DNA from 3 places in the Bradyrhizobium arachidis genome. Region 2 is predicted to be linked to each of the others. Evidence: riboswitches for the same ligand, from Rfam matches in the RefSeq annotation. Region 2 holds a riboswitch; each other region holds the start of a gene.
The links. A riboswitch is a leader RNA that binds a small molecule or an ion and turns the genes downstream of it on or off. The one in region 2 is predicted to bind cobalamin.
Positions count from the first base shown of each region.

Region 1 (7,472 bases), 200 kb from region 2:
AAAGGACCATGCGGAATCCTTCCTGATGCTGAACACCGGCCGCGCGGCCGCCTTCATGGAGGACGATATCCTGCTCGCCGGCCTCAAGGCCGCCGCTCCGAAACCCGACGCGCTGATCTTCCTCCCCGAGGGCTATGCCAAGATCTATTATGGCCTGATGTTCACGAAAGGCGATGCAGGCTTCAAGGCGCTGGTCGATGACGTTCTTGCCAAGCAGATGGCGTCGGGCCAGTTCGAGAAGACCTATGCCAAATGGTTCACCAAGCCGATCCCGCCCAAAGGCGAGAACCTCGCGTTCCCGCTGACGGACGAACTGATGGAACGGATCGCACATCCCAGCGATGCGGTCGACTAGGCAATAGCGGAGCGCATCGCGCAGAACTGCTCGCACCCTGAGCTTCGAGGTTCGCCATGTTCACAGTGCTTTTTGAGCAGACGGCGGATGGCCAGCGCTATATCGACTGGCTGCTGTCGGGCCTCGGCTGGACGCTGGCGCTGGCGTTCTTCGGCTGGTGGATCGCCTTTGCCGTCGGCGTCATCGTCGGCATCGGCCGGACCGCGCAGAGCCGGATCGTCGCGGCCCTGGCGCGGCTCTATGTGGAGATCTTCCGCAACATCCCCGTGCTGGTGCAGATGTTCCTCTGGTACTTCGTGCTGCCGGAGATCCTCCCCGCCGCGCTCGGAAACGCCATCAAGCAGATTCCCCCGCCGTGGGGATCGTTCTTCCCGGCGCTCGTGTGCCTCGGCCTCTACACCGCGGCCAGGATCGCCGAACAGGTTCGCGCCGGGATCGAGGCGCTGCCGAATGGACAGGTCGAGGCGGCAAGCGCGCTCGGGCTCGGCGGTTATCTGACCTATCGTTACGTCATCCTGCCGCAGGCGCTGCGCCTGATCATCCCGAGCCTGACCAGCGAGGTGATGGGCATCTACAAGAACACCTCCGTCGCTCTCACGATCGGGCTGATGGAGCTGACGGCACAGGCCCGGCAGATCAGCGAAGCGACGTTCCAGACCTTCACCGCGTTCGGCGCTGCGACGCTTGTTTACCTCGCGCTGGCGCTCATCGCCTACCAGGGCATGGCGCTGATCGACAGGGCCGTGCGCGTTCCGGGCACGGGGCACGCAGAGGATGCGGTCGAACCGGCGTCGATGCAGGCCGCCGAACAGGTCGGCTCCTTGCCCGATGCGATGGAGGTCGTGAAATGAACAGCCTCGATTTCTCCATCGTTGCTCAGGCCTGGCCCTATCTCTGGTCGGGATTGCTGTTTTCGCTGGCGCTGACCGCAGTGGCTTTCGTGGTCGGCTTGATCCTCGGCACCTGTCTGGCCCTGGCGCAGCACTTCGAAGTGCCGGTGCTTGGCAAGCTCGTGCGCGGCTATGTCGCCTTGATGCGCTCGATCCCGCTGATCCTGGTCCTGTTCTGGTTCTTCTTCCTGGTGCCGATCGTGCTCGGCCATCTCGCCGGTAACGGCCGCCCGATTCCGATCGGCGCCACCTGGACCGCGTTCATCACGTTCGGTCTGTTCGAGGCCGCCTATTACTCGGAGATCATCCGCGTCGGGTTGCGGGCGGTGAACCGGGGACAGTTCGAGGCCTGCCAGGCGCTCGCATTGTCCACCTTCGACACCTATCGCTGTGTGATCCTGCCGCAGGTGCTGCGTGTCGCCAGCCCGATCATCCTGAGCCAGACCATCATCCTGTTCCAGGACACCTCGCTGGTCTACGTGCTGTCGCTCACCGATCTGCTCGGCGCAGCCTCCAAGCTCGCGCAGCTCAACGGCCGTCTCGTCGAGATGTATCTGGTCATCACGGTGGTCTACCTCGCGATCAGCTCTGTGGCATCGCAATGCGTGGCATCCTTGCGCAAGCGCTATGCGATTGCGGGAATGCGCCGATAGACAAGCGAAACCTTCGGAGGGAGCAAATGCTTCAGCAGATGAACGGGAACGAGGCCAATCGGTCCGCTTCCATCGTCACCGTCGAGAATCTGGTGAAGCGGTTCGGCGCCTTCACGGCCCTGAGCGACGTCAACCTGAATGTCGCTGCGGGCGAGAAGATCGTGCTTTGCGGTCCTTCGGGCTCGGGCAAGTCGACGCTGATCCGCTGCATCAATCATATCGAGAAGCATGACGGCGGCCGCATCGTCGTCGACGGCGTCGAGCTGACCGACCGGATGAGCGACGTCAACAGCGTCCGCCGCGAAGTGGGCATGGTGTTCCAGAGCTTCAACCTGTTTCCGCATCTTTCGGTGGTCGAGAACTGCATGCTGGCGCCGATCAAGGTGCGCGGCCTGTCCCGCGCGGAAGCGCAGGAGCGTGCGCTCGGCTTCCTGCGCAAGGTGCGCATCCACGACCAGGCGCACAAATATCCGGGGCAGCTGTCCGGCGGCCAGCAGCAGCGCGTCGCCATCGCGCGTGCGCTGTGCATGCAGCCGAAGATCATGCTGTTCGACGAGCCGACCTCCGCGCTCGACCCGGAGATGGTCAAGGAGGTGCTGGAGACCATGGTGGAGCTCGCGCGCGACGGCATGACCATGGTCTGCGTCACCCACGAGATGGGCTTTGCCCGCGAGGTCGCCGACCGCGTGGTGTTCATGGATCGCGGCTCCATCGTCGAGGAGGCCGATCCGGAAACCTTCTTCCGTGCGCCGGAGACGGAGCGGGCGAGGGCGTTCCTCGGCCAGATTATTCATTAGGAATGGGTTGGCGCTGCGGTGGCAATGAGATCCTGATGGTTCTCATCCACGATGTTGCCTCAGCTTCCTCACCATCGAAACGAAGCCGCCACCTCATAGCTGCGCGGCGCGCCGAGGACGATCTGGTCGGTGTAACCCGGGTCGCCCCAGGCCGCGTAGAGCTTGTTCGTCAAATTCCTGACCCGGAATGAAATCCGCGTCCGGTCCACCCCCGGGAAGTATGTTTTCGGGATGTCGACGAACGCGAACGCATCGAACGTGGTGTAGGCATTCATGACGAGCAGATTGTCCTGGAAGTTGAAGCGGTCGCCGACGTGACGCATCAGGCCCCCGATCTCGACCGGCAGCGTCGTGTCGAACCGGTACGAGGCGCCGGCATTGGCGATGAAGTTCGGCACGTTGGGCGGCGTCTTGCCTGAATAGGACTGGAATACGCCATTGCCATCGACATAATTGAAATCGATGAAGCGCGACTGCACGAAGGCGACGTTGCCCCACAGTTTCAGGCCGGCGATCGGGTTGATCGCCGCCGCAATCTCGATGCCCTTGGATTCGATCTTGCCGGCGATGTTGAAGACGATGCCGCTCTCCGGGACGTAGACGTTCTTGCGCTGGATGTCGAAGGCCGAGAACGTGGCCTCGGCCCGCTTGTCGGCCGATAGCACCTTGACGCCGGTCTCGTAGGTGCGCGACGTCGTCAGCAGGAGCGGCACGGACGGTGCGAGGATGAAGATGTTGGCCACCGTCGGGTCTGCCGCGGTCGCGTATTGGCTGTACAGCATCACGCCCGGGGTGATGTCCCAGGTGTAGCCGACGCGGCCGGTGACGGGATTGAACGTCGTCGAGAAGGGATACCCCTTCGCGGACTCCAGCGTGCCGTCGGGGAAGAAGCGGGTCCGGTCCAGCTTGATGTCCTCGAACCGGATGCCGCCGATCAACGCGAAGGTCGAGGTCAGCTTGAGCCGGTCCTCGAACGACAACGAGGCGGTGTTGACGCGGGTGTAGATCTTCTCGTCGCTGCGAGGGCCGTAGAGCCCGCGGTCGGGATTGAGCAGGTCGACGTAGTCGTTGAAGAACAGCGTGTCCTGCGAGACGTTGAACTGGTTGTTGCTCGCCGCCACGGTCGCGACGAAGCGGTTGTCCATTCCGCCAATGCTGGAATTGACGGTGAGGTCGGTGATGTTGCCGTAGAGCCGCTGCGCGTGATCCAGCGCCAGGCGCTCGCGATAGATGCTCTGCGCGCCGGCGAAGTTGCCGACAGTCTGGTCGAACGACGAGATCTCGTTGTTGAACCAGTGCCGGTGCGCGTCATAGCCGTAGACTTGGCTGCGCAGCGAGATGCTGTTGGTGATGTCCCATTGGAAGCCGCTGCGCAGCCAGAGCTCACTGGCGCCGCTGTGATTGTCGAGCACGTTGTAACTCGTGGTCAGCGTACGCGCGTCGATCGTCGGCGGGACTGGCGTGCCGCCGCCGAGGTAATAGTTGCTCCAGACCCCCGAGACGATGCCATTCGTCGGCACGATGCCCGGCCCGTTCGCCGGTACGATCGGCGTGCCCCAGTAGAAGCGGTCCTTGTCCTGCCTGTATTCGGCTGCGCCCCAGACCTTCAGGCTATCGTTGACGCGATAGTTCAGCTGGCCCGAGACATTGCTGAGCCTGGAGTAGCTGTCCTCGATGAAGCTCTTGTCGTTGAAATGGCTGATGTCGAAGCGGTAGTCGAGGCCATCGATCAGCGTAGAGCCGCCCGAACCATAACCGGCGCGATAGCCGTTGAAGGAATCGTAGGAGGTGAAGGCTTCGTTGACGATCGGACCGGTATGCGGCGCTTTGGTCACGTAGTTGACGGCGCCGCCGGTTGCGCCAAGACCTGCCACCAGCGAGTCCGGTCCCTTGATGATCTCGACCTGTTGCAGGCCCGCGACATCCATGGGACGGCCGGTCATGGTCGACGGCCCGATCGGAATGCCGTTGTAGAGGGTGTTGAGCTGATCGCCGGAAAAGCCGCGCATCGAGAAGATCGCGGGTGCCCCGGGCGCATCGCCGCCAGTCACGCCGACTGCCGCCTTTGCGACGTCGGTGGTGGTCCGGATGCCCAGGTCCTGCATGGTCTGCTGGCTGATGACCTCGACGGTCGCCGGCGTCTCCCGGGCCGAAATGCCGAGGCGAGAGGAGACCCCGGCGACGGCGGCGGTGTTCAACGGTGTCGTGTCGCCGGCGGGCGGGTTGGTGGGCCTTGCAGCGATCGGTGCTGTCGGTCTTCGCCCCGTGGCCCGGCGGGCGGTCCGAGGCTTTTGGTTGCCCGGGCTGATTGCAGGCGCCGTCCTCGGTGTGGACGGGGAGACAGTCACTGGACCGATCTCCACGGGCGGCTTGTCACGGTCCACGCTCTGCGCGATCGCAGCCGCCGACAGCGACACGGAAGAGAGCAGGGAGATCAGGAAAACACGTGAATAGCCTGGCGCAACGCCGGCACGAGAATGAAGAGTTTGCACGACAACGCTCTGCGGCGACGCAAATAAACTGTCACCGCGGTTGCCTTAGTCATCTACCTTCGCCCCAGGCGGCAGATGCAGCGGCTACTTGTCCGACATCGGGGCACCCCGCCCAATGCGTTCGCGCGTGACTCATGGCTGGCAGCAGGTTTCCTGGCTCGCGGGTCATCGCCTTCGACCGCCTTCCCAGAGGCCCGAACGGGGCTCCAGTGGTTCGTTTGGTCGTCGGCTATCCGCCTACAGTTGCGGGGGCAGCCGCGGAATTGTCCGTCGAGACGGACGCACCGCATTCCCTTGAATAGTCCTTGCGGACACTACCGATCATGAAACTGGCAGCTGGCGATGAAGCCGTCAATATCCGAAGGGGACCCGTCGATTGGCCCGACCTTCGATAATGGCCATGTGTGGCTGTTTTGCCCGACCATCCAAATCCGCGCCGGCATCGATTGGCGCACCGCGCAATTCCGCTGGCGCCTTCTGCCGCTGCAAACGCTGTTCCCGAAATCTAGAGACATTTGCGAGACCTGCGAGCGCCTCGATCGCTCGCCCAACCGCAAACCAAGGAACGCACCATGCAAACGTCGCTTCACTCCCGTCGATCCGCCATCTTCCTGCTGATGGCAGCCGTGAACATCGGACAGATTTCGATGGCGCACGGCGAGGTGCCAGTCCCCGATGCGATCGTCGGGACATGGGAGGCGGACGACGGCACGGTGAAGCTCGACATGTTCAGGAGCGGAACGGAATTCCAGGCGCGCATGCTCTACGGCAACGAGATCGTGGAGGCGGACAACGTGACCTTCAAGAAGGACGCCAAGAACCCCGATCCCGCGCTGCGTGCGCGGTCGCTGAAGAACATTGTCTTCATCGCCGGCTTGCGCTGGGAGGATGGCGAGTGGGGCGGCGGCACGATCTATGACGCCTCGTCCGGCCGCACCTACAACTGCAAGGCCACCGTCAAGGACGGCAAGATGCACCTCCGAGGCTATCTCGGGCTGCCGGCGATGGGACAAACCCGCACATTCCACCGCGCTCGCGGGTGAACGGATTTCCGCCAGCCCCGAACTGTCTTGCCAAAGCGCGGTCGCGGGTACCGCGCTTTTTCTTGGGAATACGGCGGCTCAAATCGGTCGTCAGGATTGGCGTGTTGTGCAAGTCTGTTGGCGTGCTTGGTCAGTCAATTCCTGCCACGGAGGCCGCAGGATAAGGGCAGGAACGAAGAGAGGTTGAAATGTTCGACAAGTCGAAGAGAACGGCGCTCGTCACCGGAGCGTCCTCCGGCATGGGCAAGGAAATCGCAAGGCGTCTTATCAAGGACGGATTCCAGGTCTTCGTCGCCGCGCGGCACGTCGACAAGATGGATGATCTCGTCAAGCTCGGGGCGAGGTCCCTGAGAATGGACATTTCGAGCGAGTCCGACATCCAGGCGACGGTCGATGCCATCCTGCGCGAGGTGGATGGCGTCGATGTGCTCGTCAACAACGCCGGCTTCGGCCTCTACGGTCCCGTCGAGGACGTCGGCATCGACGAAGCGCGTTACCAGTTCGAGGTGAACCTGTTCGGCGCCGCTCGCCTGACGCAGCTTCTCTTGCCGAAGATGCGCGAAAAGCGCGCAGGCACGATCGTCAACATCACCTCGATGGGCGGCAAGATCTACACCCTCCTGGGTGCCTGGTACCATGCGACCAAGCATGCGCTGGAAGGCTGGTCCGATTGCTTGCGACTTGAACTGGCTCCGTTCGGCATCAAGGTCGTCGTCGTCGAGCCCGGCCTGATCGAGACGGGGTTTGGCGATGTGGTTGCCAATGGCCTGCTCAAACGATCGGGTGGAGGTCCTTACGCCAAGCTGACGCAGGCCGTCGCGAAATCGACCCGTGCGGCTTATGGACAGGGACGCGGCACCAATCCGAGCGTCATTGCCGGCGTCGTGTCGAGGGCCGTGAGGGAGCAGAAGCCGCGCACCCGCTACGTTGCGGGTAAATATGCCTTGCCCATGATCAAGATTCGCGAATGGTTCGGCGACCGCCTGTTCGACCGCGTGATCATGAGCCAGATGCGCTAGGATTGTTCATGAGTGGTACAGCGGCAGACAGATGCAAGGTCCCCCGAGCCTTTTGGCAGGCCGTTGAACATATCGGCGTGCCGCCGGCCGTGCTGTTGCGGCAGGCGAAACTGCCGGCGACCTTGCACCTGAACGAGCAGGGGCAGGTCACCACAGTGCAATATTTTGCGCTCTGGAGAGCGCTGGAGGAGCTGAAGCCGGAGCCGGGGCTCGGCTTGATGCT
Region 1 covers NZ_CP030050.1:3,555,107-3,562,578, forward strand. The annotation lists gene WN72_RS16385 (transporter substrate-binding domain-containing protein) at 1-355, shown strand, start outside; gene WN72_RS16390 (amino acid ABC transporter permease) at 412-1,206, shown strand; gene WN72_RS16395 (amino acid ABC transporter permease) at 1,203-1,898, shown strand; gene WN72_RS16400 (amino acid ABC transporter ATP-binding protein) at 1,925-2,695, shown strand; gene WN72_RS16405 (TonB-dependent receptor) at 2,764-5,187, opposite strand; cobalamin riboswitch at 5,314-5,521, opposite strand; gene WN72_RS16410 (DUF2147 domain-containing protein) at 5,760-6,230, shown strand; gene WN72_RS16415 (oxidoreductase) at 6,419-7,249, shown strand; gene WN72_RS16420 (AraC family transcriptional regulator) at 7,258-7,472, shown strand, end outside.
Region 1: linked by a shared signal. The riboswitch ahead of WN72_RS16405 (TonB-dependent receptor) and the one ahead of WN72_RS17385 (energy-coupling factor ABC transporter permease) in region 2 are both predicted to bind cobalamin.

Region 2 (7,472 bases):
TCGGAGATCGATGCCGCCGATTGTCCTTACTTTGCGATCGTGCTCGTGCATGGCAAGGGCCGGCATCTGGACGCCGCCGAATGACGGGCACACTGACCATCGCAGGCCTCGGGCCGGGCAGCGATGCTCTGGTGACGCCCGAGGTCTCCGCGGCGCTCGCAGCGGCGACCGATATTCTTGGCTATGCGCCTTATGTCTCGCGCGTGCCGCCGCGGCCGGGGCTGACCCTGCATCCGTCGGATAATCGCGAAGAGCTGCAGCGCGCGCGCGAAGCCCTGCGGCTTGCGGCTGAAGGCGGGCAGGTCGTCGTCGTATCCTCTGGCGATCCCGGCGTTTTTGCGATGGCCTCAGCGGTGTTCGAGGCGCTGGAGCAGGCGCCGCAATATCAAAAACTGCCGATCCGCGTGTTGCCCGGCATCACCGCGATGCTGGCGGCGGCCGCGCGCGCCGGCGCGCCGCTCGGCCATGATTTCTGCGCGATCAATCTCTCCGACAATCTCAAGCCCTGGGCGGTGATCGAGAAACGCCTGCGGCTCGCCGCCGAGGCCGACTTTTCGATTGCGATGTACAATCCGCGTTCAGTGAGCCGACCGGAGGGATTTGGCCGTGCGCTTGCGGTGTTGAAGGAAGCTGGTTGTAGCGACCGCTTAGTCATCTTCGCGCGTGCGATCAGCTCGGCTGACGAGAAGATCGAGACCGTCGCGCTGAACGAAGCGACGCCTGAGATGGCCGACATGCGTACGCTTGTCATCATCGGCAATTCGCAGACGCGCCGCGTCGGCCGCTGGGTCTATGCACCGAGGCGGGTCGAATGACCGAGCCACTGCATCACGTCAGTGACGCTCTCGACCCGCAGCCGCTCGGGCAGCCGCGGTCGGGAGATCATGATCACGGGCAGGCCGAGCCCTCGGGCCGCGTCGATCTTGGCGCGCGCGCCGTCGCCGCCGGAGTTGCGGGCGACGATCCAGGCGATGCCGCGGGCGCGCAGCATCTCGAGCTCGCCCTCGAGCGTGAACGGTCCGCGCGACACGATGACATCCGCGGCGAAGGGCAGGGGCGCTTCGGGCGGATCGACGAAACGCAGCGTGTAGGCATGCTGCGGCTTGCTCGCGAACGGCGCGATGTGCTGGCGGCCGATGGCGAGGAACACGTTTGCCGGCGTGTCGGGCAGCGCGGCGACCGCCGCGTTGACGTCCGCGACCTCGATCCAGTTGTCGCCTTGCGTCCTGTCCCATGGCATGCGTTCGAGGGCAATCAGCGGCGTGCCGGTCTCGGCGCACGCCGCAACCGCGTTGCGGCTCATCTCGGCGGCGAAGGGATGCGTCGCGTCGATCATATGCGTGATGCCTTCATCGCGGATATAGTCCGCAAGCCCGCTCACGCCGCCGAAACCGCCGATGCGGGTCGGCAGCGGCTGATCGGCGGGCGCACGGGTGCGGCCGCCATAGGAATAGACGGCATCGATCTGCGCGCGCGCGATCGTCGCGGCGAGCAGGCTCGCATCGGCAGTTCCGCCCAGAATGAGGGCGCGCATCATGGTTGATTCCTTGGCTGATCCCTGGCTGACCATCATCGGTATCGGTGAAGATGGCCTTGCCGGGCTGCCCGAGGCAAGCCGAAAGGCGCTTGCCAAGGCGGAAACTGTTTTTGGCGGCGAGCGTCATCTCGCGCTTGCAGACGTTGGTCACCGCGGCCGCCCCTGGCCGGTGCCGTTCGATGCGGATGTCGTGCTGAACTGCCGCGGCCGGCCGACGGTGGTGCTCGCCTCCGGCGATCCGTTCTGGCATGGCGCCGGCGCAAGTCTTGCCGAAAAGCTCGATGCCAACGAGTGGATCGCGCATTCGGCGCCGTCGACCTTCTCGCTCGCCGCTGCGCGGCTGGGCTGGCGTCTCGAGGCCGTTGCCTGTCTCGGCCTCCACGCAGCGCCGTTCGAACGTCTCATTCCGCATCTAGCGAATGGTGCGCGCATCATTTGCCTCGTGCGCGACAGGAGGGCGGCGGGTGATCTCGCGAAATGGCTCAGCGAGCGCGGATGGGGCGCGTCGGGCTTCTGGATGCTCGCCGCGCTCGGTGGGCCGCGCGAAAGCATTGCTGAACATCGCGCCGACAGCTTTGCGGGCGATGTCGCTGGCAACTTGGTCGCAGTCGCTGTTGAGGCGAGGGGCGGGCAAGGCATTCCCCGCAGCTCCGGCCTCTCAGACGATCTCTTCGTCCATGACGGACAGATCACCAAGCGGCCGGTGCGCGCGCTCGCGCTCTCGGCGCTGGCGTCGCGTCCGGGCGAGCGGCTGTGGGACATCGGCGCCGGCTCGGGCTCGATCTCGGTGGAGTGGGCGCTGTGCGGCGGGACGGCGATTGCGATCGAGGCGCGCGAGGATCGCGCCGCGAACATTCGCACCAATGCGGCGGCGTTCGGATTGGCGCATCGGATCACCGTCGTCACGGGAAGGGCACCTGAAGCTCTTGCTGGCCAAGACCCGCCGGATGCCGTCTTCATCGGCGGCGGTCTCGATCCCGCGATGTTCGATGCCGTCTGGTCCCGTCTCTTGCCAGGCGCGCGGCTCGTCGCACATTCGGTCACGCTGGAGACGGAAGCGCTGCTCGGCGAGCTGCATCAGCGCCATGGCGGCGAGCTGATGCGGGTCGAGATAGCGCATGCCGCTCCGCTCGGCCGCTATCGCTCGTGGGAGGCAGCCCGGGCGGTTGTGCAGTGGAGTGCGGTGCGATGAAAGTCGCCGGACTCGGATTCAAAAAGGATGTCACGCTGGCTTCGCTGCGCGAGGCGTTGCTGGCCGCTGGCGGCACTGAAGGTCTTGCGGCGGTCGCGACCGTCAGCGACAAGGCCGATGCGGAGGCGCTAAAGCAGCTCGCGCGCGAATGCGGCGTGCCGATCAAGGCCGTTCCGTCGGATGTGCTCGCGAATGTCGACACGCCGACGCAGTCAAAACTCGTCGCGGAAAAATTCGGAACCGGCTCGGTCGCCGAGGCGGCAGCGCTTGCGGCCGCGGGCCCTCGCGCGCGTCTGATTGCGACGCGCGTGGTCTCGCAGGATCGCACTGCGACGGCCGCGATCGCCGAAGGAGATGGCGCATGACCGTGCATTTCATCGGCGCAGGGCCCGGGGCGCCTGACTTGCTGACGTTGCGCGGCCGCGATTTGATCGCGGCCTGTCCGGTCTGCCTCTATGCCGGCTCGCTGGTGCCGGAAGGCGTTTTGGCGCATTGCCCGTCCGGTGCACGCATCGTCAACACCGCGCCACTGTCGCTCGACGAGATCATCGCGGAGATCGCCGCCGCGGATGCCGAGGGCAAGGACGTCGCACGGCTGCATTCCGGCGATCTGTCGATCTGGTCGGCGATGGGCGAGCAGCTCCGCCGCCTGCGCACACTCGGCATTCCCTACACGGTCACGCCGGGTGTGCCGTCGTTCTCGGCCGCCGCCGCCGCGCTGGAAGCCGAGCTGACGCTGCCCGGCCTTGCGCAGAGCGTGGTGCTGACGCGCACGCCGGGCCGCGCCAGCGCGATGCCCGAAGGCGAGAACCTTGCCGCATTCGCGGCGACCGGTGCTGTGCTTGCGATCCATCTGTCGATCCATCTGCTCGACAAGGTCGTCGCCGAGCTCTCGCCGCACTACGGCGGAGATTGCCCGGTCGCGATCGTCTGGCGCGCAAGCTGGCCGGATCAACGCATCGTGCGTGCGACGCTCGCAACCCTCGATGCCGCCGTCGGTGGCGAGATGGAGCGCACGGCGCTGATCCTCGTCGGCAAGACGCTCGGCGCTGCGGATTTCGACGAGAGCCGTCTTTACGCCGTCGATTACGATCGCCGCTATCGTCCCGTCGGCGCCGAGCCGCGCTTTCCGGAGGCGTCGTGATGGCCGCAGGCCTCGTCATCTCTGCGCCGGCCTCCGGTGTCGGCAAGACCACGCTGACGCTGGCGCTCGCGCGCGCCTGGCGCCAGCGCGGATTGAACGTGCAGTGCTTCAAGAGCGGGCCCGACTACATCGATCCCGCCTTTCATGCCGCCGCGACGGGTCGCGCCTCGGTCAATGTCGACAGCTGGGCGATGGACCGCGCGGCGATCGCCCATCTCGTCAGCCGCGGCGCGGACGCGGATGTCGTGCTCGCGGAGGGCTCGATGGGCCTGTTCGACGGCGTCGCCGCGCGCGGGGTCTCCGGCACTGGCGCGACTGCCGATATCGCGGAGATGCTGGGCTGGCCCGTGGTGCTGGTGATCGATCCCTCCGGGCAGGCGCAGACCGCGGCTGCGATCGCAGCCGGTCTTCGCGACTACCGCGCCGGCGTGCGCCTTGCCGGTGTCGTGCTCAATCGTGTCGCCAGCCCGCGCCACGAGGACCTCGTGCGGCGCGCGCTCAACGACGCGGACATCGCCGTATTCGGCGCGCTGCCGCGCCATGCCGAGATCTCGCTGCCGAAGCGGCATCTCGGCCTGGTGCAGGCTGAGGAGCAGGCCGAGATCGGCAAGCTGATCGACGAGGCCGCGCGCTTCGTCGCCGAGCATGTCGATCTCGATGCGGTGCTGCGAGCGGCAGCGAGCTGGTCGCCGCAAGCTGCGTCGAACGGCCTCAATGTGACGCCGCCCGGGCAGCGCATTGCACTGGCGCGCGATGCGGCGTTCTCGTTCGTCTATCCGCACATGCTGGAAGCCTGGCGCGCGGCGGGCGCGGAGATCTCGACATTTTCGCCGCTTGCCGATGAAGGTCCCGATGTCAGTGCGGACGTCTGCTGGCTGCCCGGCGGCTATCCCGAGCTCCATGCCGGCAAGATCGCCGCCAATGCACGCTTTCGCAGCGGCCTGCGCGCCTTCGCCGAGACGCGGCCGGTGCACGGCGAATGCGGGGGCTATATGGTGCTGGGCACCGCTTTGACCGACGCCGAAGGCGTCCGCCACGAGATGACGGGCCTGCTTGGCCTCGAGACGAGCTTTGCCAAGCGCCGCATGCATCTCGGCTATCGTCTCGCCGCGCTCGCAGCACCGATGCCGGGGCATCAGGCGGGCGCCCGGCTCCGCGGCCACGAATTCCACTATTCGACCATCCTTGCGCAGCCTGACACGCCTTTGGCGGTCGTGCATGATGCGACCGGCGCAGTCATTGCCGAGACCGGCTCGCGGCGGGGACAGGCGACCGGCACGTTCTTTCATCTGATCGCGGAGGACCGGTGAGCGGTTTTGTCTCCTTCGTCTCCGCCGGCCCGGGCGATCCCGAGCTCCTGACCGTGAAGGGCGCCGCGCGGCTGCGCGAGGCCGACGTCGTGCTCTATGACGACCTTGCGTCCGGCGCGATCCTGGATCTGGCCCGCCCGGGCGCCAATCTCGTTGCGGTGGGGAAGCGGGCAGGGCGGCCTTCGACCAGGCAGCACCACGTCAACCGCTTGCTGGTCGACTACGCCGCAACCGGCGCGCGCGTGGTACGGCTGAAGTCCGGCGATGCCGGGATCTTCGGCCGGCTGGAGGAGGAGCTCGAGACGCTGCGCGAAGCCGGCATCGGTTATGAGATCGTTCCCGGCGTCACCTCGGCCTGCGTCGCCGCCGCGCAAGCCGGCATTCCCCTGACCCGGCGCCATACCTCGCGCCGGGTGCAGTTCGTCACCGGGGCCGACGTCACCGGCGAGCTGCCGCAGAACCTGAACTGGGCGGCGCTGGCCGACCCCGAAGCGACGACCGTGGTCTATATGGGCCGCCGCACCTTTCCGGATCTTGCCGCAAAATTGATCGCGCACGGCCTCGCCCCTCATACCCCCGCGCTGTTCGCCGAATCCCTCGGGCGCGCCGACGAGCGGCTGGTCCGCACCACGATTGCCGAGCTTGCCGAGCAGCTTGCGCGGGGCGGGGCGGCGTCGACCGCCGCCGTCATCCTGTTCGGCGCGCTGGCGGGGGATTATCCGTCATGATGGCCCGGGCCGCCCTTCCGCCCTTGACGCCCGGCTGGCGAAAGGGGCACACAGGAGAGGCATGGTGCTCAACGCGGCGCAAAGCGCCGGAGCATAATCGGGAATGGGGATGGGCGGACCCAGTTGCGGCGCGCAAAACCCCAGCCGCCCCCGCGACTGTAAGCGGTGAGGGGCTCCGATCAGCCACTGGGCCGCAAGGTCCGGGAAGGCCGGAGAACCCCAGTGAACCGCGAGCCAGGAGACCGGCCGTGCATGTTTTGAGGCCAAGGCCGTCGGGTGTGACGGCAGGAAGGAACTGAACCATGCATATCGAACCCGGCGTCGTGACGGGCGCCAAGCTTATATTGAGTTACGCAACCGGCATCGCCGCAGGCGGCGTTGCCTTGAAGCTCGCGGTCGAGACCGTGCGCGAGCAGGGCATCGGCTCGCTCGCCGTGCGCACCCTCGCGACCACCGCGCTCGTCTTCACCTTCTTCGAGATCCTGCCGCACTTCCCGGTCGGCGTCTCCGAGGTGCACTTCATCCTTGGCTCGACCTTGTTCCTGCTGTTCGGTGCGGCGCCGGCGGCTCTTGGCCTTGCGTTCGGCCTCTTGCTCCAGGGCGTGTTCTTCGAGCCCGCCGACCTGCCGCAATACGGCATGAACGTCACCACGCTGCTGGTGCCGCTGTTCGGGATCCAGGCGATCGCCGCACGGATCATCTCGCGCAACACCGCCTATGTCGACCTCAGGTATCGCCAGGCGCTGGCGCTCTCGACGACCTACCAGGCCGGCGTGATCGCCTGGGTGGCGTTCTGGGCGCTCTATGGCTCCGGCTTTGCGATGAGCAACCTCGCCAACATCGCGACCTTCGCGGCCTCCTATGCGCTCGTCATCGTGATCGAGCCGCTCGCCGATCTCGCCGTGCTGGCGCTGGCGAAGTCGCTGCGCGGTGTCACCGCGCCCGGCCTCGTCACTCCGCGCCTGCACAACGCGGCCTAAGAGATCAAGGGGCGGCCGTCATGGCCGCCCCTCGCGCTCGCGATGCTCACGCTCTCCCTGATAGGCATCGGTTGCGGCGATCCCGATCAGCTCACGCGCGCTGCGATCACTGCCATCAACGCCGCCGATCTCATCCTGATCCCGCGCAAGGGCACCGCAAAGTCCGATCTCGCCGATCTCAGGCGCACGATCTGCGCCGATGTGCTCACGAGCGACAGGACGCGCATTGCCGAGTTCGATCTTCCCGTGCGCGATGCGGATGAAGCCGATTACCGCAAGGGCGTGGACGATTGGCATGATGCGGTCGCCGCGACGTGGTCGCAGACGATCGCAGATCATCTTGGCGGTGAGGGCAAGATTGCGCTGCTGATCTGGGGCGATCCCTCGCTCTACGATTCCTCGCTGCGCATCGCGCGCCGGCTCAAGCCCTTGCCCAAGATCGAGGTCGTACCGGGCATCACCTCGATCCAGGCGCTGTGCGCGGCGCATGCATTGCCGCTCAACGAGATCGGCGAGCCTTTCCTTGTGACCACGGGACGCCGCCTGCGCGAAGGCGGCTGGCCACAAGGCGTCGATACCGT
Region 2 covers NZ_CP030050.1:3,759,133-3,766,604, forward strand. The annotation lists gene WN72_RS17345 (precorrin-2 C(20)-methyltransferase) at 1-84, shown strand, start outside; gene cobJ (precorrin-3B C(17)-methyltransferase) at 81-815, shown strand; gene WN72_RS17355 (cobalt-precorrin-6A reductase) at 791-1,537, opposite strand; gene WN72_RS17360 (bifunctional cobalt-precorrin-7 (C(5))-methyltransferase/cobalt-precorrin-6B (C(15))-methyltransferase) at 1,548-2,729, shown strand; gene WN72_RS17365 (cobalamin biosynthesis protein) at 2,726-3,094, shown strand; gene cobM (precorrin-4 C(11)-methyltransferase) at 3,091-3,873, shown strand; gene WN72_RS17375 (cobyrinic acid a,c-diamide synthase CobB) at 3,873-5,183, shown strand; gene cobA (uroporphyrinogen-III C-methyltransferase) at 5,180-5,911, shown strand; cobalamin riboswitch at 5,957-6,176, shown strand; gene WN72_RS17385 (energy-coupling factor ABC transporter permease) at 6,214-6,891, shown strand; gene cobF (precorrin-6A synthase (deacetylating)) at 6,934-7,472, shown strand, end outside.

Region 3 (7,472 bases), 1.5 Mb from region 2:
CGCCAAATTTACCGAAACCAGCCGTTATCCGACCGGCGTCTTGCGGGGGCAACCTCAACACTTCGGCGGCTAAGTTGATTTACGCCGGCCTCGAACGGCGCAGAAAACTGCGGCGTAGAAGGACACCGAATCGGCTTGGGCGATCTTGTAAGTGGCAGAAACGCTTCCGGCCTACATTGTGCCTCCAGGAGCACCGGAATGACCATCGACCTTTTGCTTCGAGAGCATCGCAACATTGATCTGCTTCTGGCCGCTCTTCAACGCGAATTGGAGATTTTTGAGGGAGGGATCGGTCCCGATTATGAGGTCATTCGCGCGATTATCAGCTATTTCGAGGTTTACCCCGAGCTGTACCATCATCCACAGGAAGACTTGATTTTTTCGAAGCTCAAGGCTCGCGATCCCGATGCAGCTGCAATCGTTGGCGATCTCGCGCTTGAACACCAGGAAGTGGCCGACCGCTTGCACCACTTCGCGCGAGCTATTGACGCCATCCTCGCGGATCGTGAACTCTTTCGGCGAGACGTCGGCGATATCATACGCGACTTTATAGTATGCGAGCGGCGCCACATGATGTGGGAAGAACAAGATTTCTTTCCGGCCGCACTGAAGGCTCTCTCGGCACAGGAATGGACCGAAATCGCTTCCGCCGTCACCGATGATGGGGATCCCCTGTTCAGCGAGACAGCGGCAGCCACTTCCGATGCGCTAAGAGCGCATATTCTGCAATTGGAGCAAGAAGCTGAGGCCGAACGGAGCTCGGTCGCATTTTCGTCCGCCAAGGCCGGCAACCCGTGACACGGCGCCGAGACGTAGGGGCCATATTGATCGGCGCCGTGTTACAGCAGGAATTAGACCTCATGCTCATCCTGTCGAATGAAAATGGGGGTGTTCGCGGGCACGTAGGCTGCCGCACCGCCAAGATGGCTTTCTCCGCACGATGATCGCTTCCGGTGCCAACGGCATGGCCGAGCCTTCCTGAGCTCTGGTTCCGGCACGTTCCACAATGTGATGTCGCAGGTCTGGCAGTTGCGCAGTGACATCGCGCGAAACGGATGCCTCTCATGCCCGCCGCCGCACAATGACGGACGATTACCGCCGCGCGGGTGGGGCGAAGCACTCCCAATCTTTCCCAGCCTGGCAGGCTCTGAATGATCCGACCGCGACCGGTTTGACCCACAGCACGTCAATTGCCAGGTACTGCTCGCCCGGGTACGTTTAGCACGAACGGCAAGGCGCTGGACGACGTCGGGTCTAACTCTGCGCCGAGCCGTGCCGGATCGGAGATCGCCATCATTCAACTGGCCCTGTGCTGAGGGCAGGACCAGGCTCACGGCTGAGGAGCACCCTGTCGGCACCAGTGCCATCTTCAAGCTCGTGACATCCTCCGCGTGGTCCGCTCATAGACTCTCAAACAGAGACCCAAGACGAAACCCGACCACCGGCTGGAACCGGTCGACCAAGGACTGCCTTAAGCAGGGATCAAATCAATAGCAACCGCTCAGGCATTGTCTACGCTTGCAAGATCCTTGGAGCCGGGTTTTTCGTATCGTCGCGCTGATCGAGCATAAGGTTTTCAGACAGGAAGCGCACTGAGTTTGCGGCTCGTGCCCTGCTGTGACCGCCCGGCATCACCGTCCTCGTCGCCGTCGTAATCGTTGCCGACGTGCTCTTGATCGACAAACTTTGGTGTAACTTTATAAACCTCAGGCTAACGGTCGCATACCACGGCATAATTGAGCTACGCTGAGCTTGTGCTTCAACTGAGCTCAGATTTTCGGCGAATGTCCTTGCCGTGATCGAACCGGCGGTTGTCCTCTCTCCGCCGATGGAAGTCCGCGCGATGCGTCAGCGTCGCTCCTCCCGGACTTTCGCCCGGCCCGCTCAGCGAGGCCGGGCCTTTTTTATTCCCAAGGCTCCATCGATCATCGACAGCGCAAATGACCGCAAGAGGATCCGCTTTGTCGAGAAGAGACCCAAGCCCGGATCAATGGCCTCGCGGATCGGATGCAGCGCGTAGTTGGCGGGCGGCAGCGACCATGTTCGCTAGCGCCGGACGCACTTCCTCCCATTTGCGCGTCTTCAGGCCGCAGTCCGGATTGACCCAGAGCTGCGAATCCTGCAGCCGGGTCCGAGCCAACACCATCAGTTCCTTCATTTCGCCCGCCTCGGGAACGCGTGGGGAGTGGATGTCGTACACGCCCGGTCCGATCTGATTTGGATATTCGTAGTTCCTGAACGCGTCGAGTAGTTCCATTTTCGAGCGCGACGTCTCGATCGAGATGACATCTGCGTCCATTGCAGCGATCGCAGCGATGATGTCGTTGAACTCCGAGTAGCACATATGTGTATGAATTTGCGTTTCATCGGCGACGCCCGATGAGCAGATGCTGAAGCAATCCACGGCCCAGTCGAGATAGGCCGTCCACTCCGATCGACGCAACGGCATTCCTTCGCGCAGTGCGGCTTCGTCGATCTGGATCATTGTCGCACCAGCATTCTCGAGATCGCGGACTTCGTCTCGGATCGCGAGCGCAATCTGGCGACAGACCTCGCTATTGGGAATATCATCGCGGACAAAGGACCAGTTCAAAATCGTCACCGGTCCGGTCAACATAGCCTTCATCGGCTTCCTCGTTAGTGATTGCGCGTAGCGCCACCAGTCCACGGTGATAGGCTTCGGCCGCACCACATCGCCAAACAGGATCGGCGGCCTGACGCAGCGCGAGCCGTACGACTGCACCCATCCGCTCCTGGTAAATGCGAAGCCGGCGAGGTGCTCGCCGAAGTACTGCACCATGTCATTGCGCTCGAACTCGCCGTGCACGAGGACGTCGAGACCGATGTCCTCCTGCCAACGTACGGCGCGCGCAGTCTCCTCCTTGAGGAACCTGTCGTATTGCTCGTCACTTATCGCGCCTCGCGCATGCGCCGCACGGGCATTCCGGACCTCTGTGGTCTGCGGAAACGATCCGATGGTCGTGGTAGGAAAAGCCGGTAGTCCGAAACGATTGCTTTGGATCTCGGCACGACGGGCAAATGGGCTCCCGCGTCGACGCATGGTCTGATCGATCGCTTTCATCCGGACAGCGACATTGGCATCACGGATTTTCGGCGAAGTCCGGCGAACAGTCGCGGCACATTCCGACTCGGCAAGAGCTGGCGCAACATTCTGGTCGCCTGCGAGTGCCCGCGCCAGGATCGCAAGCTCCCGCATCTTCTGGACCGCGAAAGCAAGCCAGCTCTTGACGTCGGAAGCGAGCCCGGTTTCAAGTTCAACATCGACCGGTACATGAAGCAGCGAGCAGGATGGGGCAATCTGTACACGGTCCTTGCCGAGCTTCGCAATCGCGGGTTCGAGCCGCTGGCGCAGCGATGACAAATTCGACCGCCATACATTCCGGCCGTCGACGACACCGAGCGACATGACGAGATCACCTCGGCCGCCAGCGATGATCTGGTCCAACAACTGTGGCGCTCGAACTAGGTCGAGGTGTAGTCCGGCAACTGGCAGGCTCAACGCGGTGTTCAGATTGTCCCCGAGGTCGCCGAAATAGCTGGCAACTAAGATCTTGATGGCCGGCACCTCCTTGGCGAGCCGATCATAGGCATGTCGCAAAGATTGCCGCGCCCTCTCATCCAGATCAAGAACCAGGCAGGGCTCGTCGAACTGAACCCAATTTGCCCCACGTTTGGCCAATTCCTGCAGAACCTCGATATAGATCGGTATCAGTTCATCCAGCAGTGAGAGTGGCTGGAACGCAGGATCGAGACTCTTGCCGAGCTTTAGGAATGTGACCGGCCCGATCAGGACAGGACGGGTCTGAAAGCCAAGGGCCTTGGCTTCCTCATACTCCTCGATCGGCTTGCGAGAGCATAGCCTGAAAGTCTGCCCTCTGCGAAACTCGGGGACCATGTAGTGGTAGTTGGTATCGAACCACTTGGTCATCTCCTGAGCGGGTGCGCCAAATCCGCGCGGTCCGCGACCGCAACTCGCATCCTGATCGCCGCATTGTGATCCCCGGGCCATGGCGAAGTACGTCTTCAGCGAAACGGATTCGGCGTTCGAAGCGTAGATCTCTGGGATGGCGCCAACCATGACACTTGTGTCGAGCACCTGATCATACAGCGAGAAATCGTTCGATGGAATGACGGTGACGCCGATAGATTTCTGACGAGCCCAGTTTGCGGCACGCAGGCCAGCTGCGTCCTCGAGCAACTGCAGTTCGCTGCGTTTTCCCGCCCAATAGCTTTCAAGAGCGAGTTTGAGCTCGCGCCTTGGACCGATGCGTGGCGTTCCAAGCGTGGCAACCGGAAGGGAGAGAAGAGACATAGCGTTAACCCCATATTGGGGGCAAAGGCCGTGGCGGACGCAGGCAGGGGAAGTCGCGCGGTGCGACGGCTGCTTGGCGCACCACCGGGACACCCCGCCCGTGGACGAATAATTGTCGGGGCAGGTCTCCTGGCTCGCAGGTCATCGCTTCTGTCCGGCCTTCCCGAAGCCGCGCAGGCTTCAGTGACATCGTTGGACAGCGGCTTGCCGCTCACAGTTGCGGGGGCAGCGCCGGCATTGTCACCGGCTTCCCTCTTAGCTCCGGATCAAGTGGGACCGGAGAACCTCGACGACTTGGATTATCGGCAAGACAAGTCTTCCGTCAACCTCTCAGATTATGTCGCAAGCTGGTGCTGCGACATCCGCTACGCGAATGACCGCGCATCCTTATCGCTGAGTCGATGTAGATGCGCTCTGCAGTCAGCGATATTGTGATGACCATCGCAGCTGCCCTCTGGCCGCACGCCAGTTCGGTGGAAGGGATAAAGCGGCTTCCGCGGTCGGGACTGCTGCCTAGAGCAGAACGCATTTGATGCGTGTCCCAGGCTTCCCAGCAGGTTCTTCGAGCGCGTCCGCCATCCAGCTGCCCTCTCGACCAGCTGGATCCGTGCTGCATAGGCCTAAGACACGTGGCAAAGTCAGCAACATACCTGACCGGCACGTTGATTTGCAGTGCCAGCCAGACTCCAAATGCTCGGCGCGAGTGCCGGTTGTCGCGAAAGAAGCGTCAAACGCGCTCTGGCCTCTCGGCCGCGAGTACCCAGAGGCATGCCAGAGGTCGAAAGCTGACACTCCGGTAACGATAGCGAGCCAAACAGTTCTGTGGCGGCAAACGTGCTCCCAATTCTCATCAGGAACTTGGTCGAGGCGTTCAGCTGCGCCCACCGAACATTCGGCGCGTGGCATAAGCCGCGCTGAACGGAAACATCGAGACGCCCGCACGTCGGAAAGCCGACAAAGAGGACATAGAAGCGGTGCGAATTGCCGTCTATTAACCTGGCACGAGGAATGCAAGTCTTCGGCATGCCCAGTCTCCTCCTGCTGGGCATGTCTAGCACAGCAACTTGAGGCTGTCGCCGGCAACGAAGTTAGCGGCGCGTGATAGAGCGCCTGCTCGCACGGGACACCATCGGTCCCCCGTCGCGTCGCCGCTAACTTCTTGCGCTCGCGCATAACAGGCTGAAGTTGCCCGCTCTGCAATGACGTGTGGATGAAACCAGATAGGCCAACAGTCATGAGAAAAGTGTCTGGAAGACGCGCGTTATTGTTTTGTCTCGGTCGATCCCTGATCTGTCTGGCCGGGCTGGCTGCGACTGGCGACCGTGCTCGCGCTATCGAGAGCCCCCATATCGAAAGATTCAAGTCAACGTGGCGAGCGCAAGACGGTGAGACAATAGAACAAATTATCTCCAACGTCTCGAAAGTTGCACGGTTCGTCCCTCGAATGTGGGGCGTCGCCGAACTTGACGGAAACGACTATGTTTTCGTTTCGTGGACCAGGCACGCGGATGATGTATTAGACGAACAGTACGTTATCACCTGGAGGATCGCGCTCGACGGCACGTTTCAACTTGCGTCGACCTATGCAAAGCCGATCGAATTGGGCTGGCACGCCCTGGCGCTCGGGTTGATCGCCAGTGAAGTCAAGGATGGCGAAAGGGACGCAAATCTTCGCTTTCTGCATGATCCGAGCAACTTCAACTTCGTGACGACCACGCAGGGCCGGCTCGGCGATCTCCTGCGGCAGGGCCGCTGCACTATCGTTGAGCCTGTTGGAGTGGACTACTTGCCGAAGCAGAAGGACAAGCCGACCGAAAAAGGTGATCTGTGGCGCGTTTTGCTTTTAGTGAACTGTAATATCCCAGGGCCCCGTTTTTACACCCATAACGGGGTCATCACTTTCGAGAAGAGCGAAGGGCAAGATTGGGAGCCGCAATCCTCCTTTGCCAAGCGTATCGCGGCCTTTCCTCCTGGCTCCTGGTTCGCTCGGATGGAGCCCAAGGAACGGGAAGAGTAAGAAGGAGCGAAAGCCCTCGGTTTAATGGTCGCGCGGAGCAAGATCGCGCCGCAGCTCCTTTACCGCCGACCGCCTCAGAGTAACTGCAAGACATATCAGCGCTAAAGTGTCGGTGCTTACGCCTTAGCAACCGTCGCGAGCCTTTCCCCGCAGCCTTTAGTTCATCAGGCAAAAATCGGGCAGCACGATTACTCGAGCCTCTCCGCGACAGTCGAGCTCAGCGGCGCGTATCAGTTGGCGAGATTTTGCTCCCAGCGCACCCGACGCAGTGAGAGAACACCGATCTGCGAGGAACCAGCACTCCATGCCACTCTTCAAGCGACCGGGCCTGGAGATGCCTCGGGCCCAAGTCCGATCCGGCGTGCACGCCGCGCATCGCGCCACCAACTGGTGAGCATGCCAACGCCGAGCCGGCACGGTCGAGTGCTGCGACGAAACCCATTAAGAGGGTAATGGGGCAGTGTCGGCATACCCTCGAACACCGGCCCTTTTCCGAGTGCCACCGGCGACGAGTCCCGGAGCCGCGCGCGAGGCATCGAGGAACGACTGACTCGGCGCTAAATTTCCTCGCGCGCATTCGTCTGCGCGTCATAGATCCGGATTTGAAGCATGGGAAAACGCTTCTTTAGTTCTGCTCCGCCTGCCCTGGCGCCGTCTTTGGTTGCGAATTCAGCTCTGAGTCGGCCATCCACTTCAAGTGCGTAAGAAGAGACCGGCAATTCCCGTGGAGCTGCAGCCATTTGATTCCCATTGTGTAGTGAGGTCGTTGAGAACGATTGTAGCTTGAGTCGGCTAAACCGCACCAGAGCGGCCTGCCCGAGTGCCGCGATGGGGCAGCCATGATGCGGATTGACGCCTCGTGCCGAATGGCAACAGGATCGTGCTCGCGATCGTCCGAACACGCGGGCGGCATACCCCTCGTGCGGTGCGTATACGACGAAGCCACGCAGTTTGCCGTTCCACATCTTCTGGCGCAAACGCACGCCCTCGTGCCGGGCTTGCTGGGTCAATCTTCACCTGTGATCGCGGTGAAGCGCACTACAACAGAGCGGCCGCCAGTCGCGCCGCCCATGACATCGGGTTCTTCTACGAACGGGCGGCGGCACCACGAAGATTATGGCG
Region 3 covers NZ_CP030050.1:2,246,233-2,253,704, reverse strand. The annotation lists gene WN72_RS10430 (hemerythrin domain-containing protein) at 199-798, shown strand; gene metE (5-methyltetrahydropteroyltriglutamate--homocysteine S-methyltransferase) at 1,988-4,333, opposite strand; cobalamin riboswitch at 4,436-4,637, opposite strand; gene WN72_RS10420 (nodulate formation efficiency C protein) at 5,568-6,350, shown strand.
Region 3: linked by a shared signal. The riboswitch ahead of metE (5-methyltetrahydropteroyltriglutamate--homocysteine S-methyltransferase) and the one ahead of WN72_RS17385 (energy-coupling factor ABC transporter permease) in region 2 are both predicted to bind cobalamin.